3 regions of the Pseudomonas viridinivis genome follow, and region 3 is predicted to be linked to each of the others. Evidence: riboswitches for the same ligand, from Rfam matches in the RefSeq annotation. Region 3 holds a riboswitch; each other region holds the start of a gene.
The links. Region 3 has a riboswitch for cobalamin ahead of cobW (cobalamin biosynthesis protein CobW). Riboswitches for the same ligand answer to the same signal wherever they lie in the genome.

Region 1 (5,454 bases), 860 kb from region 3:
GCTTACATCAACCTCGACTTCCGTCTGGTGGCGGTTTCGGTTTACGTGCTGGGCATGGCCCTGTTCACCATCGTCATGGGCAACGGTTTCGCGGCCTTCCCGGTGATGACCGGCGGCATTGGCGTACCGGTGCTGGTCGGCATGTACGGCGGCAATCCGGCAGTGGTCGCGGCCATCGGCATGTTCTCCGGCTATTGCGGCACGCTGATGACGCCCATGGCGGCCAACTACAACATCGTCCCGGCAGCGTTGCTGGAGTTGCCGGACAAATACGCGGTCATCAAGGCGCAGATCCCCACGGCGCTGCCGATGCTGGTCGCCAACATCCTGCTGTTGTATTTCCTCATGTAGCCTTCGAGCGGCCTCCGTTAACCCACAGCGCCCGCGACTTTCGCGGGCGTTGTGTTTGTGCGTAGGATGGCCACCGGTTTACTGAGATGGGTCATCGATGGACATTGTTCCTGCCGCACAGCAAGACGTCGTCGCCGTGCTGGAATTCGTATTGCGCGCCCGCAGGGAAATCTTCCCGATGCTTGATTCCGCTGGCCTGCCGGCGGATCTAGCCAACTTTGCCCGGGTGTATATCGAAGACGGCAGCGGCAAGTTCCTGATTGCCCGGCGCGATGGGGAAATCGTCGCGGCCATCGGCTACCTGCCTTACGACGGCCGATTCGCCCAGCTGGATTACGGCCAGCAGCGCGTAGTGGAAATCGTGCGGCTGTTCGTCATCCCCGAATTTCGCCGCTCAGGGCTGGCGACCCGGATTTTTCTGGAACTCAAGGAACATGCGCGTCAGCAGGGCGTTGAGGTGTTGTATCTGCACACCCATCCATTCCTGCCGGGCGCGGTCGGCTTCTGGCAGCGGCAGGGTTTCCATGTGGTTGATGTCGAGGCCGATCCGGTTTGGCGGACGACGCATATGGAGTGCGGGTTGTTGTGATTGCTGATCTTGTGGGAAAAAGCGTCCCCGACAAGCGCTGAAGATCCCTTGGCAACCCGACGCCTTCCCGGACAAGTCCGGTCCTGCCGAGTCACACAACCCGGTAGGAGGGGACTTGTCCCCGAAGACGCCGGTGCAAGCGCTGAGGATCTTCCTTGGCAGTCCCGACGTCTTCGCGGACAAGTCCGCTCCCACGGGATTTATGTGTTTTTTCGGGCCGTGCGGTTATGAACGAAACCGCAAAATCCGCGCACCATCGTGTGGATCAATCAGGTAGTGGGCTTCAACGCCAAACGTGCTGCGCAGCAGTTCGCAAGTCAGCACCTGGGCTGGCTCGCCAATAGCGATCAGCTCGCCTTTGTCCATTACCGCCAGTCGATCACAGGCCAAGGCCTGATTGAGGTCGTGCAGGGCAATCATTGTGGTCACCGGCAGCGATCTCACCAGACCGAGAATGCTCAGCTGATGCTGGATATCCAGGTGATTGGTGGGTTCGTCCAGCAGCAGGATTTGCGGGCGTTGCGCCAAAGCGCGGGCGATGTGCACGCGCTGGCGTTCGCCGCCGGAAAGGCTGTGCCAGGCGCGCTTGCGCTTATCGGCCATGTCCACATCGACCAGTGCCTGCTGAACGATTTCATCGTCGACAGCGGACCATGGCGTCAGCGCCGAAAGCCAGGGCGTGCGCCCCAGTTCCACGGCGTCCAGCACACTGATGGCGTCCGAGGTTTCGGCCTGTTGCTCGACCACCGCAATCATCTGTGCGATATCACGGCGCGTCATGTCGGTTAGCGCCTCGCCGTCGAGCTGAATACGGCCGCTGTCGGGTGGTCTGATGCCCGACAGCAATTTGAGCAGGCTGGATTTGCCGGAACCGTTCGGGCCGATCAAGCCCAGGGTTTCCCCGCGTTGCAGATCCAGACTGACACCTTTGAGGATAAGGTTGCCTTTGACTGACCAGCTCAGGTCAGAACACGCCATCACACGGGTCTCAAGCGCAGGCATTTGCAGGCTATTCATCGGCCACCCTTGGCTTTGATCAGGATTACGGCAAATACCGGTGCGCCAATCAGCGCGGTGATCACGCCGACCGGCAGCACCTGGCCCTTGATGACGGTGCGCGACAGCACGTCGGCGGCGATCAGGAACAGCGCGCCACTTAACGCGCTGAGCGGGATCAGCCGTCCATGACGCACGCCCACCAACAGACGCGCGGCATGCGGCACCACCAGACCGACGAAACCGATGGAACCCACCAGCGACACCATCACCGCCGTGACCAGCGCAACCGTGGCGATCAGGACCACTTGAACACGTCGCACCGGGATGCCAAGCGCGGCGGCCGAATCGCTGCCGAACATGAACGCATCCAGCGCGCGGCGATGCCACAGGCAAATCGCCAGCCCGATCAACACCACCGGCACCGCCAATGTCACCGATTGCCAGCGCACCCCGCTGAGGTTGCCCAACAACCAGAACATGATGCCCCGCGCCTGTTCGGAGCTGGCCGACTTGGTAATCAGAAACGAAGTCAGCGCATTGAACAGCTGTGAACCGGCGATGCCTGCGAGGATGATTTGCCCGCTGCCGCTGACCGCTCCGGTGCTGCGCGCCAGCAAGGCGACCAGCGCAAAGGCAGCCACCGCGCCAGCAAAGGCGCCCATTGACAAGGAAATGGCTCCGGCGCCGAGGCCGATGATCGACACCAGCACCGCGCCGGTCGAAGCTCCGGCGGAAATCCCCAGTAGATATGGATCGGCCAGCGGATTACGCAGCAGTGACTGCAACACCACCCCGGAAATCGCCAGCCCGGCGCCACATGCGGCGGCAACCAGCGCGCGGGTCAGGCGGTAGTTCCAGACGATGCCTTCATCAATAGGGTCCAGCACAAAACCGGCGCCCCACAGCTTGTTGGCCAGCACCTGAAACACCAGCGACAGGCTGATCGGCGTCTCGCCAATGGCGATGCCGGCCAGAATCGCGGCCAGCAATACCGGGATCACCCACGCTGCGTGCAGACAGACCCTGCGCAGAACCTGACCGCCGGTCACTGCTCTCATTTGCCCGGATCAACCTGATCAATGGCGCTGGCCAGTTCGTTGATGCCGTCAAACATACGCACCGAGGCCTGCATGGCGTCGGCATCAAGGATCACGATGCGGTTGTGTTTCACGGCATCCATGTTTTTGGTCACCGGATCGGACTTGAGAAATTCCAGTTTTTTCTGGAAGTCGTCAGCAGGGAAGCGACGGCGATCCATGCGCGCGATGACCAGCACCGTAGGGTTGGCCTTGGCGATGGTTTCCCAGCCGACGGTTGGCCATTCTTCATCGGACTCGATCACGTTACGCAGGCCGAGGGTGTTCATCATGAAATCCGGCACGCCTTTGCGCCCGGCCACGTACGGGTCGATGTGCAGGTCGGCGCTGGAAAACCAGAACAGCGCCGATGCATCGGTCAAGTGCTTGGCCTTGACGCTGACCTGAGCCTTGGTCAAACCGGCACGCAGCTGCGCGCTCAACTCATCGCCACGGTCCTGCACGTCGAAGATCTGCGCTAGCTGCGCGACGGTCTTGAATACAGTTTCCACGGAAAATGGCTTGAGCCGCGTGCCATCGGCGCCAACCAGATTGTCTTTGCCTTCGCAGTCCGACGGCATGATGTAGGTCGGGATATTCAGTTCGCTGAACTGCTCGCGGGTGCCGACCGCGCCTTGCGGGCCGACCATCCATTCAAACTGCACCGGCACCAGGTCAGGGCGTTTGCCGATCACTGATTCGAAGCTCGGCTCGTTATCGGCCAGGCGCGGAATACGCTCGTTCTGCGCCTTGAACTGTGGCAGGACCTCGTTGAACCACAGCGAAGTGCCGGCCACTTTGTCGGCCAGCCCAAGGGAGTAGAGGATTTCAGTACCGGCCTGGCCGATGGTGACTGTTTTGCCGGGGGCCTGTTTGAAGGTCAACGGCACGCCGCAGTTCTCGACCGTCAGCGGGTAGTGCGTCGGACCGGCGGCCATGGCCAGTGCAGAACATCCAAGGCTGGCAAACAGTACGGCAAGGCGAGGCAACGTCATGAAAGGCTATCTCCATTCGAACGGATGTCCGGACGGCGGTGTAAGGGCAGGAAACACATCAGCCACCGCTGCTGACTGCGGCGGGGCCGGTCGAGCAGGGTCTGGCAGCAACGGCGATGAACCGATTCTGACGGATGTCCTCCCCGGACACCCCGCCGGTGGGTCAATTGCCAGGGCGCGTTTTCGTGCAACCCTGATGTCGGCAGGTCTCCTGACTGACGCGTCATCGCCATGCTCCGGCCTTCCCGGGTTTACCCAGTGGCATCGATGGAGCGGCTCAGCGTCTACAGTTGCGGGGGCAGTTCCGTTTGATGACCCTGAGGCCATCACGGATTCCCTATTAATCCCGTTTGGGAACCGACGGGCGGCATGGTAATGGATATCAACCGCGACGGGGAAGTTTTCCCGGCGGGCGAGTCCCTGGCCTGGAGATTGCTCGCAGTTCACCGGTTGGTGAACCTTATCGGCCGATGGTCGGTCGATACATGCACGCTGGCTGAGTGCTCCGGTGACAAATCGGCGATGATGATGCCCGGCCCGTATTATTTCTGGAGATTTCCCCCTGTGATATCGACTCAACGCACGGCCTGGCTCAAAGCCTGGGGTGCACATGCTTTTACCGCCACCGGCGTGGTCATTGCCTTCATGGCAACCATCGCGCTGTTCGAAGACCAGCCCAAGGCATGCCTGCTTTGGCTGGGCCTTGCGCTGGTGGTAGATGGAGTCGATGGCTCCCTGGCGCGCAAATTCAATGTTCAGTCGGTGCTGCCGGGCTTTGATGGTTCAGTGCTCGATCTGGTCATTGATTACCTGACCTACGTGTTTATTCCGGCGCTGTTCATTTATCGCTACATCGATTTGCCGGATCACACCATGTTGCTCAGCACTGCGGTGATTCTGGTGTCCTCGCTGTTCTGCTTCTGCAATCTGGAAATGAAAAGCAAGGACAACTATTTCCAGGGCTTTCCCGCCGCCTGGAACGTGGTCGCGCTGTGCGTCTACATCATCTCGCCAGCTTCGTGGGTGACGTTGCTGACCGTTTTCGGCCTGGCCCTGCTGACCCTGACGCGGATGAAGTTCCTCCACCCGTTCCGCGTCCGCCGCCTGATGCCACTGAACATCACCGTCACCACGATCTGGCTGGTGTGCAGCGCCTTGCTGGTCATCGACCACCCGGCGCAAAGCCCGACCGTGATGATCGTCTGGTCCGCGATGTCCGCCTATTTCCTGGGGATTTGCCTGTGGCGCACTTCGCTTGAGTGGTTGGGCAAGTTGCGTAGTTGAAGCGAACGACAGCCTGTAGGACCGGCTTGAGTCGGGAGGGCGTTCTCCGGGCGAAGCCGGTCCTACGGATCCGGTATTTGCGGATTTCACACCAGTCATCCAATAAACCGAACTCCCGTCACGCGGCCGCTTCCAAATCAGGTCACCCCCCAATTGATCT
Region 2 (5,454 bases), 1.3 Mb from region 3:
GGGCGCCTGATGCGCCGCACCGAGCAGCCGCGCCAGCAGTTCCGGCGCGACCGTACCGCCGCTGAAGTGACGCATGTCCCGGCGTTCGGCAATGGCGCGATACACCGCAGCGCGCTCATCGGCGCTGAAGGCTTGGTCATTCATGGCTTGAAAAGCGCCGCAACCGCTTGAGGATTGGATGGGAAATAAAAGTGCACGTAGGACGCCGTCATACGCCCGTCGCGATAGACCGCTTCCGCGCCGCGCCCGCCGTTGGGGCTGATGCCGCGGGCGATGGGCTGCAATTCGGTGCTGGTCAGCGAATGGTGATAGGTATGGCCGCGCAGCTCGCCTTCCGGCAGCGCGACTGTTTGCAGCGCCAATGCGGCGAGACGCTTTTGCATGACCGCTTCACCGGCGAGCAAGCCCACCAGCTCGGCGCGCTGGCCGTCGACATCGGTCAAGGCGTCCAGCAGATACAACATGCCGCCACACTCGGCCAGCAACGGTTTGCCCGCCTGATGATGCTGGCGAATTGCGTTAAGCATCGACGCGTTCTGGCTCAAGGCCAGGTGGTGCAGTTCCGGGTAACCACCGGGCAGATACAGGCTGTCGGCAGGCGGCAGCACTGAATCGCGGATCGGCGAGAAGAACACCAGCTGCGCACCCATGGCGCGCAGCAGATCCAGGCTGGCGCCGTAAGTGAACGCAAAGGCTTCGTCATGGGCGACGGCAATGGTCACGCCTTCCAGCAAAGGTTCGGCCGGGACAAGGTCCGGCGCGGCGAAGGTCACCGCAGGCGGCAGTTCAACTTCGCAAGTGCTGGCCAGCGCTGCGGCGGCGGCATCCAGACGCAGATCCAGATCATTCAGCTCGCTGGCCTGCACCAGTCCCAGATGCCGGCTTGGCAGTTCGATCCCGGTTTCCCGAGACAACGCGCCGTACCAGCGCAGGCCTTCGGTGAGGCTGCCTTCGAGCAATTGCGCATGCCGTACGGTGCCGACCCGGTTGGCCAGAACGCCAGCGAACGGCAGGTCCGGCTGATAGCGCGCCAGACCCAACGCCAGCGCGCCGAAGGTCTGGGCCATGGCCGTGCCATCGATGACGCCCAGCACCGGTACGCCGAAATAACGCGCCAGATCTGCGCTGGAAGGCGTGCCGTCAAACAGGCCCATCACGCCTTCGATCAGGATCAGGTCGGCTTCACCCGCCGCCTGCCACAACAGGCGGCGGCTTTCATCGGCACCGACCATCCACAAATCCAGCTGATAAACAGGCGCACCGCTGGCGCGCTCCAGAATCATCGGGTCGAGAAAATCCGGGCCGCACTTGAACACGCGAACCTTGCGGCCCTGATTGCGATGCAAACGGGCCAGCGCGGCGGTGACGGTGGTTTTGCCCTGGCCGGAAGCCGGTGCGGCGATCAGAACCGCCGGACAATGACGCGGTTCACTCACAACTCGATGCCTTTTTGCGCGCGGATACCGGCCTGGAAGGCATGTTTGACCACGGTGATTTCAGACACGGTATCGGCCATGTCGATCATTTCCGGTTTGGCGCCACGGCCGGTGACGATCACGTGCTGCATCGGCGGGCGGGCTTGCAGGTCGCCAAGCACCCGCTCGATGTCCAGATAACCGTGCTTGAGGGCGATATTCAGTTCGTCGAGGATCACCATACCAATGGCCGGATCACGCAGCATTTCCAGGGAAACTTCCCACGCGGCTTCGGCGGCGGCGATATCACGCTGGCGGTCCTGGGTTTCCCAAGTGTAGCCCTCGCCCATCACGTGATAGCGAACCTGCTCGGGGAAACGCCGGAAGAAGAACTCCTCGCCGGTGCTGTTGCTGCCTTTGATGAACTGCACGACGCCGCACTGCATGCCGTGGCCCATTGCCCGGGCCAACATGCCGAATGCAGAACTGCTTTTGCCTTTGCCGTTACCGGTCAGAACCAGCAACAGCCCGCATTCATTGGGTGCGCTGGCGATACGCTCGTCCATCACGGCTTTTTTGCGCAGCATGCGCGCCAAATGGCGTTCGTCACGTTCGGGGGATTCGTTCATCTCAGCTCTCCGCTTGAGGGCACGCGAAAGCAGACGGCTGGCAATAGAAAATGACTGGCAGCACGACTTTCGTCATGCCCAGAGCATCGCCCGCCGTGATGCTATTGAATGGATCAGGCCGGTCTCCGGGCTCATGAGCGGGAAAATCCCGACTGTGCGCCTTCCCATGTCCTTGCGGACACAGTGGCATGAAGCACAGCTTCACTCATCTACCGTTGCGGGGGCAGCACCGGGATTGGTCGCCATGGGCGTCCTTACCGGTTTCCCTGTTTCACTCAAGCAATCCGGGGATTTTGAGCACCTGAAACAAAGGGCGCAGGTTAGAGCGTTGAGGTTTGAGCGTCAATCAACTCAGCATCGGGTTGAACCTCGAAAGCCCAGACTTCTCTATCTATTACTGGACCACTGCCCGTTATGGAGATCGATCATGTTTACGCTCAGACCACAGTTCGCGGTTTTGCTACTGGTTGCGGGAGGCCTGGCGGCCTGCGGCGAATCTTCGACCCTGCAAGTCACCGACGGCACCGGGCCGTCCCCCAAGTTGCCGGAACCGAACAAGACGCTGATCCCGACCGTCAACATAGCGCCGGCGGTGGGCTGGGAAAAAGACGCCAAGCCTATCGCCGCCAAAGGCACGCAGGTCGCCGCTTTTGCCGAGCATCTGGACCACCCGCGCTGGCTGTACGTGCTGCCTAATGGCGACGTGCTGGTAGCGGAAACCAATTCGCCGCCCAAGCCTGACGATAATAAAGGCGTTCGCGGCTGGGTTATGGGCAAGGTCATGGGCCGCGCCGGCGCCGGTGTTCCAAGCCCGAATCGCATCACCTTGCTGCGCGACAAGGACCACGACGGCGTTGCCGAAACCCGCACGGTATTCCTGGAAAACCTCAACTCGCCGTTCGGCATGACGCTGGTGGGCAACAAGCTGTATGTGGCCGACACCGACCGCCTCATCAGCTTCCCGTATCAGGAAGGCCAGACCTCGATCAGCGCGCAGCCGACCAAAGTCGTCGATCTGCCCGGCGGCACGCTGAATCACCACTGGACCAAGAACGTTATCGCCAGCAAGGACGGCAGCAAGCTGTATGTGACGGTCGGCTCCAACAGCAACGTCGCCGAGAACGGCCTGGCCGCCGAAGAAGGTCGCGCGGCGATCTGGGAAGTGGACGCCGCGAGTGGCTCCCACCGCATCTTTGCGTCGGGCTTGCGCAACCCCAACGGCATGGATTGGGAACCCACCACCGGCAAACTCTGGACGGCGGTCAACGAGCGTGACGAAATCGGCAGCGATCTGGTGCCGGATTACATCACCTCAGTGCAGGACGGGGCTTTCTACGGCTGGCCGTTCAGCTACTATGGCCAGCATGTGGACGTGCGCGTGACGCCGCAGAATCCGGAATTGGTGGCCAAGGCCATCGCCCCGGACTACGCAGTCGGTCCGCATACCGCGTCACTTGGCCTGGTGTTCGCCGATGGCAAGACGTTGCCGGCGCCGTTCAATGAAGGCGTGTTCATCGGCCAGCATGGCTCCTGGAACCGCAAACCGCACAGCGGCTACAAAGTCCTGTTCGTGCCATTCAGCGGCGGCAAGCCAAGCGGCGCGCCGATTGACCTGCTGACCGGCTTCCTGAATGCCGACGAAAAAGCCCAGGGTCGCCCGGTCGGCGTGGTCAATGATCATCAGGGTGGTTTGCTGGTGGCGGATGACGTGGGGAACAAGATCTGGCGGGTGACTGCGGCGACGGCGCAATAAATCAATACCTGTGCAGACTGTGTGGGAGCAAGCTTGCTTGCGAAGGCGATGGAGCAGACGGCGGAACAGCGTCTGAACCGGCCGACCTCTTCGCGAGCAAGCTCGCTCCCACAGGACAGCCGATAGGCAATCTTTCTTACGGATTACGCGCCAGACTCGACGGCTGAATCACGCGCTTGGCGTTCAGGTAAGCGCGCTGCCAATACGGCTTGTCGAGGCTGTCCAGCTTGACCGTGCCGCCCGTGGCTGGCGCATGCACGAAACGCCCTTCCCCGACGTAAATCCCCGCATGGCTGACCTGCGAACCACCGCCAGTGGCGAAGAACACCAGGTCGCCGGTCTGCAATTGTTCACGGCCCACGTTCGGCGCACGCATGCCGATCATGTCGCGGGTCGAACGAGGCAGCGCAATGCCTGCCGCGTCACGGTAGACGTAACCGATCAGACCGCTGCAATCAAAACCGGAATCAGGAGTGTTGCCGCCCCAGTGATAAGGCGTGCCGACCAGACCGAGAGCGCGAAACATCACGTCTTCGATAGCCGGGGAGAAAACTTCGGGGGGCGCCGCAAGCACCGGGCGCTGAACGATCCGGGGCTGAGGAGGCGGAGGCGCGCTGGCGCACGCGCCGAGCAAGGCAGCAAGAGTAATGACCGCGAGGCGTATCGTAATCGACATGGATACAACAACCTGAGCTGGATGCGGCTGCTTGCCGAGGGCGCTAAATGAGCAAAACAGGCTTATAGCCTGTTTTTGCGTAACACGGTAGCAATTACTTGTGGCGCTTGAGCGTAGTCGTGGTCATTGCAGTTGTCTGCGGCGCGATATTTGGCGATTCCATCGCCAGGGCACGCTTGGCCTCGATGAACGTCTTGCTCCAGTACACATCGTCCAGGCTGTCGACGCGAACACCACCACTGCGACGGCTGCTGGAGTGAATGAACTGATTGTCGCCCAGGTAGATGGCTGCGTGGCTGACGCGACCGCGACCGGCAGTGCTGAAGAACAGCAGATCGCCCGGCTCAAGGTCGTCGCGTTTAACCAGTGGCGCATCGATATTGATCATGTCGCGAGAGGAACGCGGCAGGCTCATGCCGGCTTTCTCCCGGAAGAGGTAACCGATGAAACCGCTGCAATCGAAACCGGTGCTGGTTGAGGTGCCGCCGAAACGGTAGCGGGTACCGATCAGGGATTTGCCACGCTCAAGGATGCTGTCAGCCAGGACTGGCAGCTGATAAGGCTTGTTGTCGGCAAACTGAGCCAGTTCGGCTTCAGTGGCCAGTTCTTCCTGCAACACCGAGCGATCGGAGCGGCTTACGGAGGACTGCGCAGTGATCTGCGTCTTGTACTGCTGTTGCTGCGTATCTTGTTGAGATACCGGCATGTTGGCCGAGCAACCGAACAGTAGTGATACGAGTGCGAGAGGCACGAGGGGTGCGAAGCGAGCTAGCATGGGCACAACCGTGGCTGACTGTTAAGGTGGCGAGACTATGCCAACTATGATCCTCATTTGCAAATTCAATCGAACTATATGTGACTTACCAGTTCGCTCATGACATGTACCGCCCGGCACTGCAAAAAAGCGTCCATCTGCGGACTCTGGTCGGTAGGCGTCAAATTAATCTCCGCCGTAAAACCGCCGCAAACCCTTGTCCTGAA
Region 3 (5,454 bases):
GTCATGCCAGTGCTTTCAAGGGTGGCGCGCTCCTGACGCACCTTGGCGGCCAATGGGTTCATGTCCTCCGGCTCGTCCAGATCCGCCACCGCCTGCACCGCCGCGTCGAACAAACGAATCAGGTTGGAGAACGCATCCCGGAAAAAACCCGAAACCCGCAGCGTGACATCCACGCGCGGTCGGTCCAGCAGACTCAACGGCAGAATCTCGAAATCATCTACCCGCTGACTGCCCGTCGCCCAGACCGGACGCACGCCCATCAGCGCCATGGCCTGAGCGATATCGTCACCGCCGGTGCGCATCGTGGCCGTACCCCAGACCGAAAGGCCGAGTTGACGTAAATGATCACCATTGTCTTGCAAGTGCCTTTCCAGCAACAAGTTTGCCGACTGGAAACCGATACGCCAGGCCGTCGTGGTGGGCAGATTGCGCACGTCCACGGAGAAGAAATTACGGCCGGTTGGCAATACATCAAGACGGCCACGACTTGGCGCACCGCTCGGGCCGGCGGGCACAAAGCGCCCACTTAACGCGTCCAGCAGCCCTTGGATTTCTCCAGGCCCGCAAGCATCCAATCGTGGTGCAACAACTTCGCGTAGATTATCAACGATTAACTTCAGATCTTTGTTTTTACTAGATATTTCAAACGAAATATTTACAACAACGTGCTCTATCAACCAGGCAGCGTAAAGCTCAAGCCGCTCCCGCGTGTCCCCCGCCGTTCGCCAGGGGTCGGAGCTGACTTCAAGTAAAACCTGAGGTTTAGGTCCGTCCCAGGGTTGCGCCAAATCGCAATCCAGAGGATCAAATCCAAGTTCGAAGGATTTGCTCAAGACGCGTAACAGACTGGATTGCGCACCTCGCCCGTCACCGCGCGGAATACGCAGCAGGGCCAGCAACGTATCGATACGCAGCCGTCCGCTTGGAGACTCGCCGAAGATATGCAGACCGTCGCGAATCTGCGATTCCTTCAGGTCGCATAAATAGGTATCCAGGCGCGGCAGCCAGGTTGCGGCGTCGCTGTCATTGACCGACTCAAGCGCCAGCTCACGGTCGATGTGGGTCTCGCGCACCAGCTTGAGGATGTCGCGTTGCAGTTCCAGGGCGCGACGCGGATCGAGCAGCTGGGCGTCGTAGTATTCATCGGCGAGCAATTCAAGGTTACGCAACGGCCCGTATGTCTCGGCGCGGGTCAGCGGCGGCATCAGGTGGTCGATAATGACCGCCTGGGTGCGCCGTTTGGCCTGGGCGCCCTCGCCCGGATCATTGACGATGAACGGATAGATATTCGGCATCGCGCCCAGCACCACATCCGGCCAGCAACTCTCGGACAAACCAACGCCTTTACCCGGCAACCATTCCAGATTGCCGTGTTTGCCGACATGGATCACCGCATTGGCGCCATAGACGTTGCGCAACCAGAAGTAGAACGCCAGATAGCCATGGGGCGGCACCAGATCCGGGTCGTGATAAACCGCGCTGTGGTCCACCTGATAACCCCGGGCAGGCTGGATACCGATGAAGGTCAGGCCGAAGCGCAGACCGGCAATCATCATCCGACCGGCGCGAAACATGGGATCTGCTTCCGGCGCACCCCACCGGACGTTGACCGCTTCCCGGTTGGCCGCTGGCATTGTTTTAAAAGCCGCGAGATATTCACCCAGCGCCATGCTTTGCTCACACGGGCGCAAATCCAGACTGTCCAGGTCATTGGTCACGCCACCGAGCAGTTGGTGAATCAGCGCAGAGCCTGTTTCAGGCAAGGGTTCCAATGGGTAACCTTCAGCCTGCATCGCACGCAGAATATTCAGCGCCGCTGCCGGAGTATCGAGGCCTACGCCGTTGCCGATACGTCCGTCGCGGGTCGGGTAATTGGCCAGAATCAAGGCGACACGTTTTTCCGCATTGGGCAAACGCGCCAGCAGGATCCAGCGCCGCGCCAGCTCGGCGACGAAATCCATGCGTTCCGGCTGTGCGCGGTAGCAAACCACATCCGACTGGCTGCGCTCACTGTGCCACGCCAGATCCTTGAAGCTGATCGGGCGACTGATGATGCGTCCATCCAGCTCCGGCAAGGCAATGTGCATTGCCAGATCCCGGGCGCCGAGGCCTTGCTCGCTGGCGCGCCAGCCCGGTTCGTTGTCCTGGGCGCAGATGGCCTGAATGACCGGGATATTGCGGCGAAACGGCCGCAAGTGTGGCGCCTCAGGACTGGACTGGGCAAAGCCGGTGGTATTGAGGATCAACTCAGCCTCAACCTCGTCCAGCCAATCTTCCACCAGCGTCATGCAGCCCGCCTCTTTAAGGCTCGCCACGGCAATCGGCAGAGGATTCAAACCCTGAGCCTGCAAGCGCAGGCAAAACTCATCAATAAAGGCGGTATTGGCGGCCTGAAGATGCGAGCGATAGAACAGCAGCGCCACAACCGGTTGATCGGCCTGCCAGTCGGCCTGCCAATCACTGAGTTCAGCGCGGGAGGTGTTTGGGTGATAAATCGCCGTGCGCGGCAAGGGCAGTGGCTCGGACCAGGAATAATCCCGCCCCAGCCAACCACTCGCAAGGCAGCGATACAGTTCCAGCGCATTGTGCATGCCGCCTTGGCGCAAAAACTGCCAAATACGCTGGCAGTCCTCTGCGGTGACGGTGCTCAAATCGGTGAGCTCCGGGTCCGCGTTGTCGCAGCCTGGCACCAGAATGACCTGCACGCCTCGCCCGGCCAGCTCGATCAACCGCTCGACGCCGTAGCGCCAGTAGCCGATGCCACCATGCAAGGAAATAAGGATGACTTTGGCGTGGCGCAGCACTTGGTCGACATAAAGGTCAACCGAAGCATGATTTTGCACCTGCATCGGGTTGGCCAGACGCAGGCTTGGATAATCATCCGGCAACTGTTGCGCGGCCTCGGCAAGCAAGGCCAGGCTTGAGTCGCCGCTACAGAGAATCACCAGCTCGGCGGGGGTTTGGCCCAGGTCGGCGATGCTGTCGTCCGGTACAAAACCACCGGGCTGGGTTCTCAGTAAATGCATGGGTCAGCCAGCAACCGCAGCACGCAGCTGTGCTTCAAGTACCGCAGCGTCCAGTTTCTGGCCGATCAGCACCAGATTGGTCGCGCGCTCTTCGTCAGCACCCCAGGCGCGGTCGAAATGTTTGTCGAAACGCGTACCCACGCCTTGAATCAGCAAGCGCATTGGCTTGCCGGGAATGGCCGCAAAACCCTTGACACGCAAGACGCCGTGTTCAACCACCAGTTGCGTGAGCGCATCGAGCAACAGGCTTTCGTCGGCTTGCGGCAGCTTGATGGAGATCGAGTCAAAGGCGTCATGATCGTGATCGTCATGGTCGTCGCCTTCGTGGTGATCGTGGTGGGTCTTGCGGGCATCGATATGCAGTTCGGATTCCGCACCCAAGCCCAGCAATACGCTGATCGGCAAACGGCCGCTGCTGGCTTCGATGACCTTGACCGCTGGTGGCAATTCTTCGGAAACCTCGGCGCGCACGGCAGCCAGACCTGCGGCGTCGATCATGTCGGCTTTGTTCAGGATAACGAGGTCGGCACTGGCCAGTTGGTCGGCAAACAGCTCGTGCAGCGGCGATTCGTGGTCCAGGTTCGGATCCAGCTTGCGCTGGGCGTCGACCTGATCCGGGAATGCAGCGAAGGTGCCGGCCAGCACCGCCGGGCTGTCGACCACGGTAATCACGGCATCCACGGTGCAGGCGTTGCGGATTTCCGGCCATTGGAAGGCTTGTACCAGTGGCTTGGGCAACGCCAGACCTGAGGTTTCGATGAGGATGTGATCAAGATCGCCGCGACGCGCTACCAGTTCGCGCATCACCGGGAAGAATTCTTCCTGGACGGTGCAGCACAAGCAGCCATTGGCCAGCTCGTAAACCCGGCCGTTGGCTTCTTCTTCAGTACAACCGATGGTGCATTGCTTGAGGATTTCGCCGTCGATGCCCAGCTCGCCGAACTCGTTGACGATCACCGCGATGCGCCGCCCTTCAGCGTTGTCGAGCATGTGGCGCAATAACGTGGTTTTACCCGAGCCCAGAAAGCCGGTAACGATGGTGACGGGAAGTTTGGCCAGTGTTTTCATCAGGTGCCCTTTGGCGAAGCGGCGGGCAAACAGGACGAAAACCCGGTGATCAGGCACAGGACTGGATTCGCCACCGGATCACCCCGCCCGGTTGTAGTGAGAATTTGCAGGGCATGATGCCCGGATCGAGGCAGGTCTCCTGGCTTGCGGTTACGGGTGGACAGTCCACCTGCAATTCATGGCGCCTTCCCGCTTGTCGCAGTGGCTGTGCAATGAACCTGACCGCTTACAGTTGCGGGGGCAGCCGCGGCATTGACCGCGTTCCCATCTTAGCTGTGCGCTGTCCGGCTGCATGGCAGCGTGCAGCGCACAGAACCTCGAATCCGCAAGGCTACGCAGTGACCATCGGCAGGTCAATCACAAGCCTGCGTCCGACGCGAACTGATTGACGTTCAGCGCCGGCCCATGCTCTCCTGTACGCCTTGTTCGGGTGCCCTTCACAGGGTGAAACGGGAAACCGGTGCGTTCAGGCCTCATGGCTTGTGCAAGTCCGGCGCTGCCCCCGCAACGGTAAGCGAGTGAAGAGTCAGATCCACTGTGACCGGCAACGGCATGGGAAGGTGACGCTTTCAGGTCGAGCAATCGATCCCTCGCAAGCCCGGAGACCGGCCCGACATGAAACTTCTGACAAACCCGCGGTGGGCGGGCGCTGTTGATCTCTTCTGACGCCTGTCAGCGGAGCTCTCATGCGTTCCCCTCACCTTGCCGACATCCAAGAGGGAAGCGCCATGTCGATCAGTACAACCAGTCATACCGCCAGCACGACCACTGCCACCCAGACTCGACGCCTGACCGCCGCCATCAGCGCTGCCATTCTCGGCGCGTGCCTGGTGTATTTCGCCGGTTTCTCGCACATTGATGCCGTGCACAATGCGGCGCACGACACCCGTCACAGTTCTGCCTTTCCCTGCCATTGAGACCTGACGCCATGTTCAAGCGAATTGCTCAGACGGCGGGGTTTACAGGCCTGATCGCCGCCCTGTTCCTGACCCTGCTGCAAAGTTTCTGGGTCGCGCCACTGATTCTGCAAGCGGAAACCTACGAGAACGCTCCAACCGAACAGGTTCACGAGCACGCCGAAAACGCGCCCACTGGACATGTACACGATGAAGAGGCCTGGTCTCCGCAAGATGGCTGGCAGCGCATTCTGTCCACGACCGGTGGCAATCTGGTGGTCGCGGTCGGCTTCGCGCTGATGCTGGCGGGCCTGTATACCTTGCGCGCTCCGGGCAAGACATCCCAGGGCGTGCTCTGGGGATTGGCAGGTTTTGCGGTGTTCACCCTCGCGCCGACACTTGGCCTGCCGCCAGAACTGCCGGGCACTGCTGCAGCGGACCTGACCCAACGGCAAATCTGGTGG

Region 1: linked by a shared signal. The riboswitch ahead of AABC73_RS19715 (ABC transporter substrate-binding protein) and the one ahead of cobW (cobalamin biosynthesis protein CobW) in region 3 are both predicted to bind cobalamin.
Region 2: linked by a shared signal. The riboswitch ahead of cobO (cob(I)yrinic acid a,c-diamide adenosyltransferase) and the one ahead of cobW (cobalamin biosynthesis protein CobW) in region 3 are both predicted to bind cobalamin.

What each region holds. Positions count from the first base shown of each region.
Region 1 is NZ_CP151076.1:4,197,678-4,203,131, reverse strand. It holds gene AABC73_RS19735 (DUF979 domain-containing protein) at 1-351, shown strand, start outside; gene AABC73_RS19730 (GNAT family N-acetyltransferase) at 449-940, shown strand; gene AABC73_RS19725 (ABC transporter ATP-binding protein) at 1,166-1,957, opposite strand; gene AABC73_RS19720 (iron chelate uptake ABC transporter family permease subunit) at 1,954-2,997, opposite strand; gene AABC73_RS19715 (ABC transporter substrate-binding protein) at 2,994-4,010, opposite strand; cobalamin riboswitch at 4,194-4,387, opposite strand; gene AABC73_RS19710 (CDP-alcohol phosphatidyltransferase family protein) at 4,575-5,294, shown strand.
Region 2 is NZ_CP151076.1:4,655,076-4,660,529, forward strand. It holds gene bluB (5,6-dimethylbenzimidazole synthase) at 1-144, opposite strand, end outside; gene AABC73_RS21690 (cobyrinate a,c-diamide synthase) at 141-1,436, opposite strand; gene cobO (cob(I)yrinic acid a,c-diamide adenosyltransferase) at 1,433-2,044, opposite strand; cobalamin riboswitch at 2,143-2,364, opposite strand; gene AABC73_RS21700 (sorbosone dehydrogenase family protein) at 2,472-3,797, shown strand; gene AABC73_RS21705 (C40 family peptidase) at 3,934-4,473, opposite strand; gene AABC73_RS21710 (C40 family peptidase) at 4,568-5,248, opposite strand; gene AABC73_RS21715 (NAD-dependent deacylase) at 5,323-5,454, opposite strand, start outside.
Region 3 is NZ_CP151076.1:3,337,545-3,342,998, forward strand. It holds gene cobN (cobaltochelatase subunit CobN) at 1-3,026, opposite strand, end outside; gene cobW (cobalamin biosynthesis protein CobW) at 3,030-4,094, opposite strand; cobalamin riboswitch at 4,206-4,429, opposite strand; cobalamin riboswitch at 4,506-4,723, shown strand; gene AABC73_RS15745 (CbtB-domain containing protein) at 4,823-5,011, shown strand; gene AABC73_RS15750 (CbtA family protein) at 5,023-5,454, shown strand, end outside.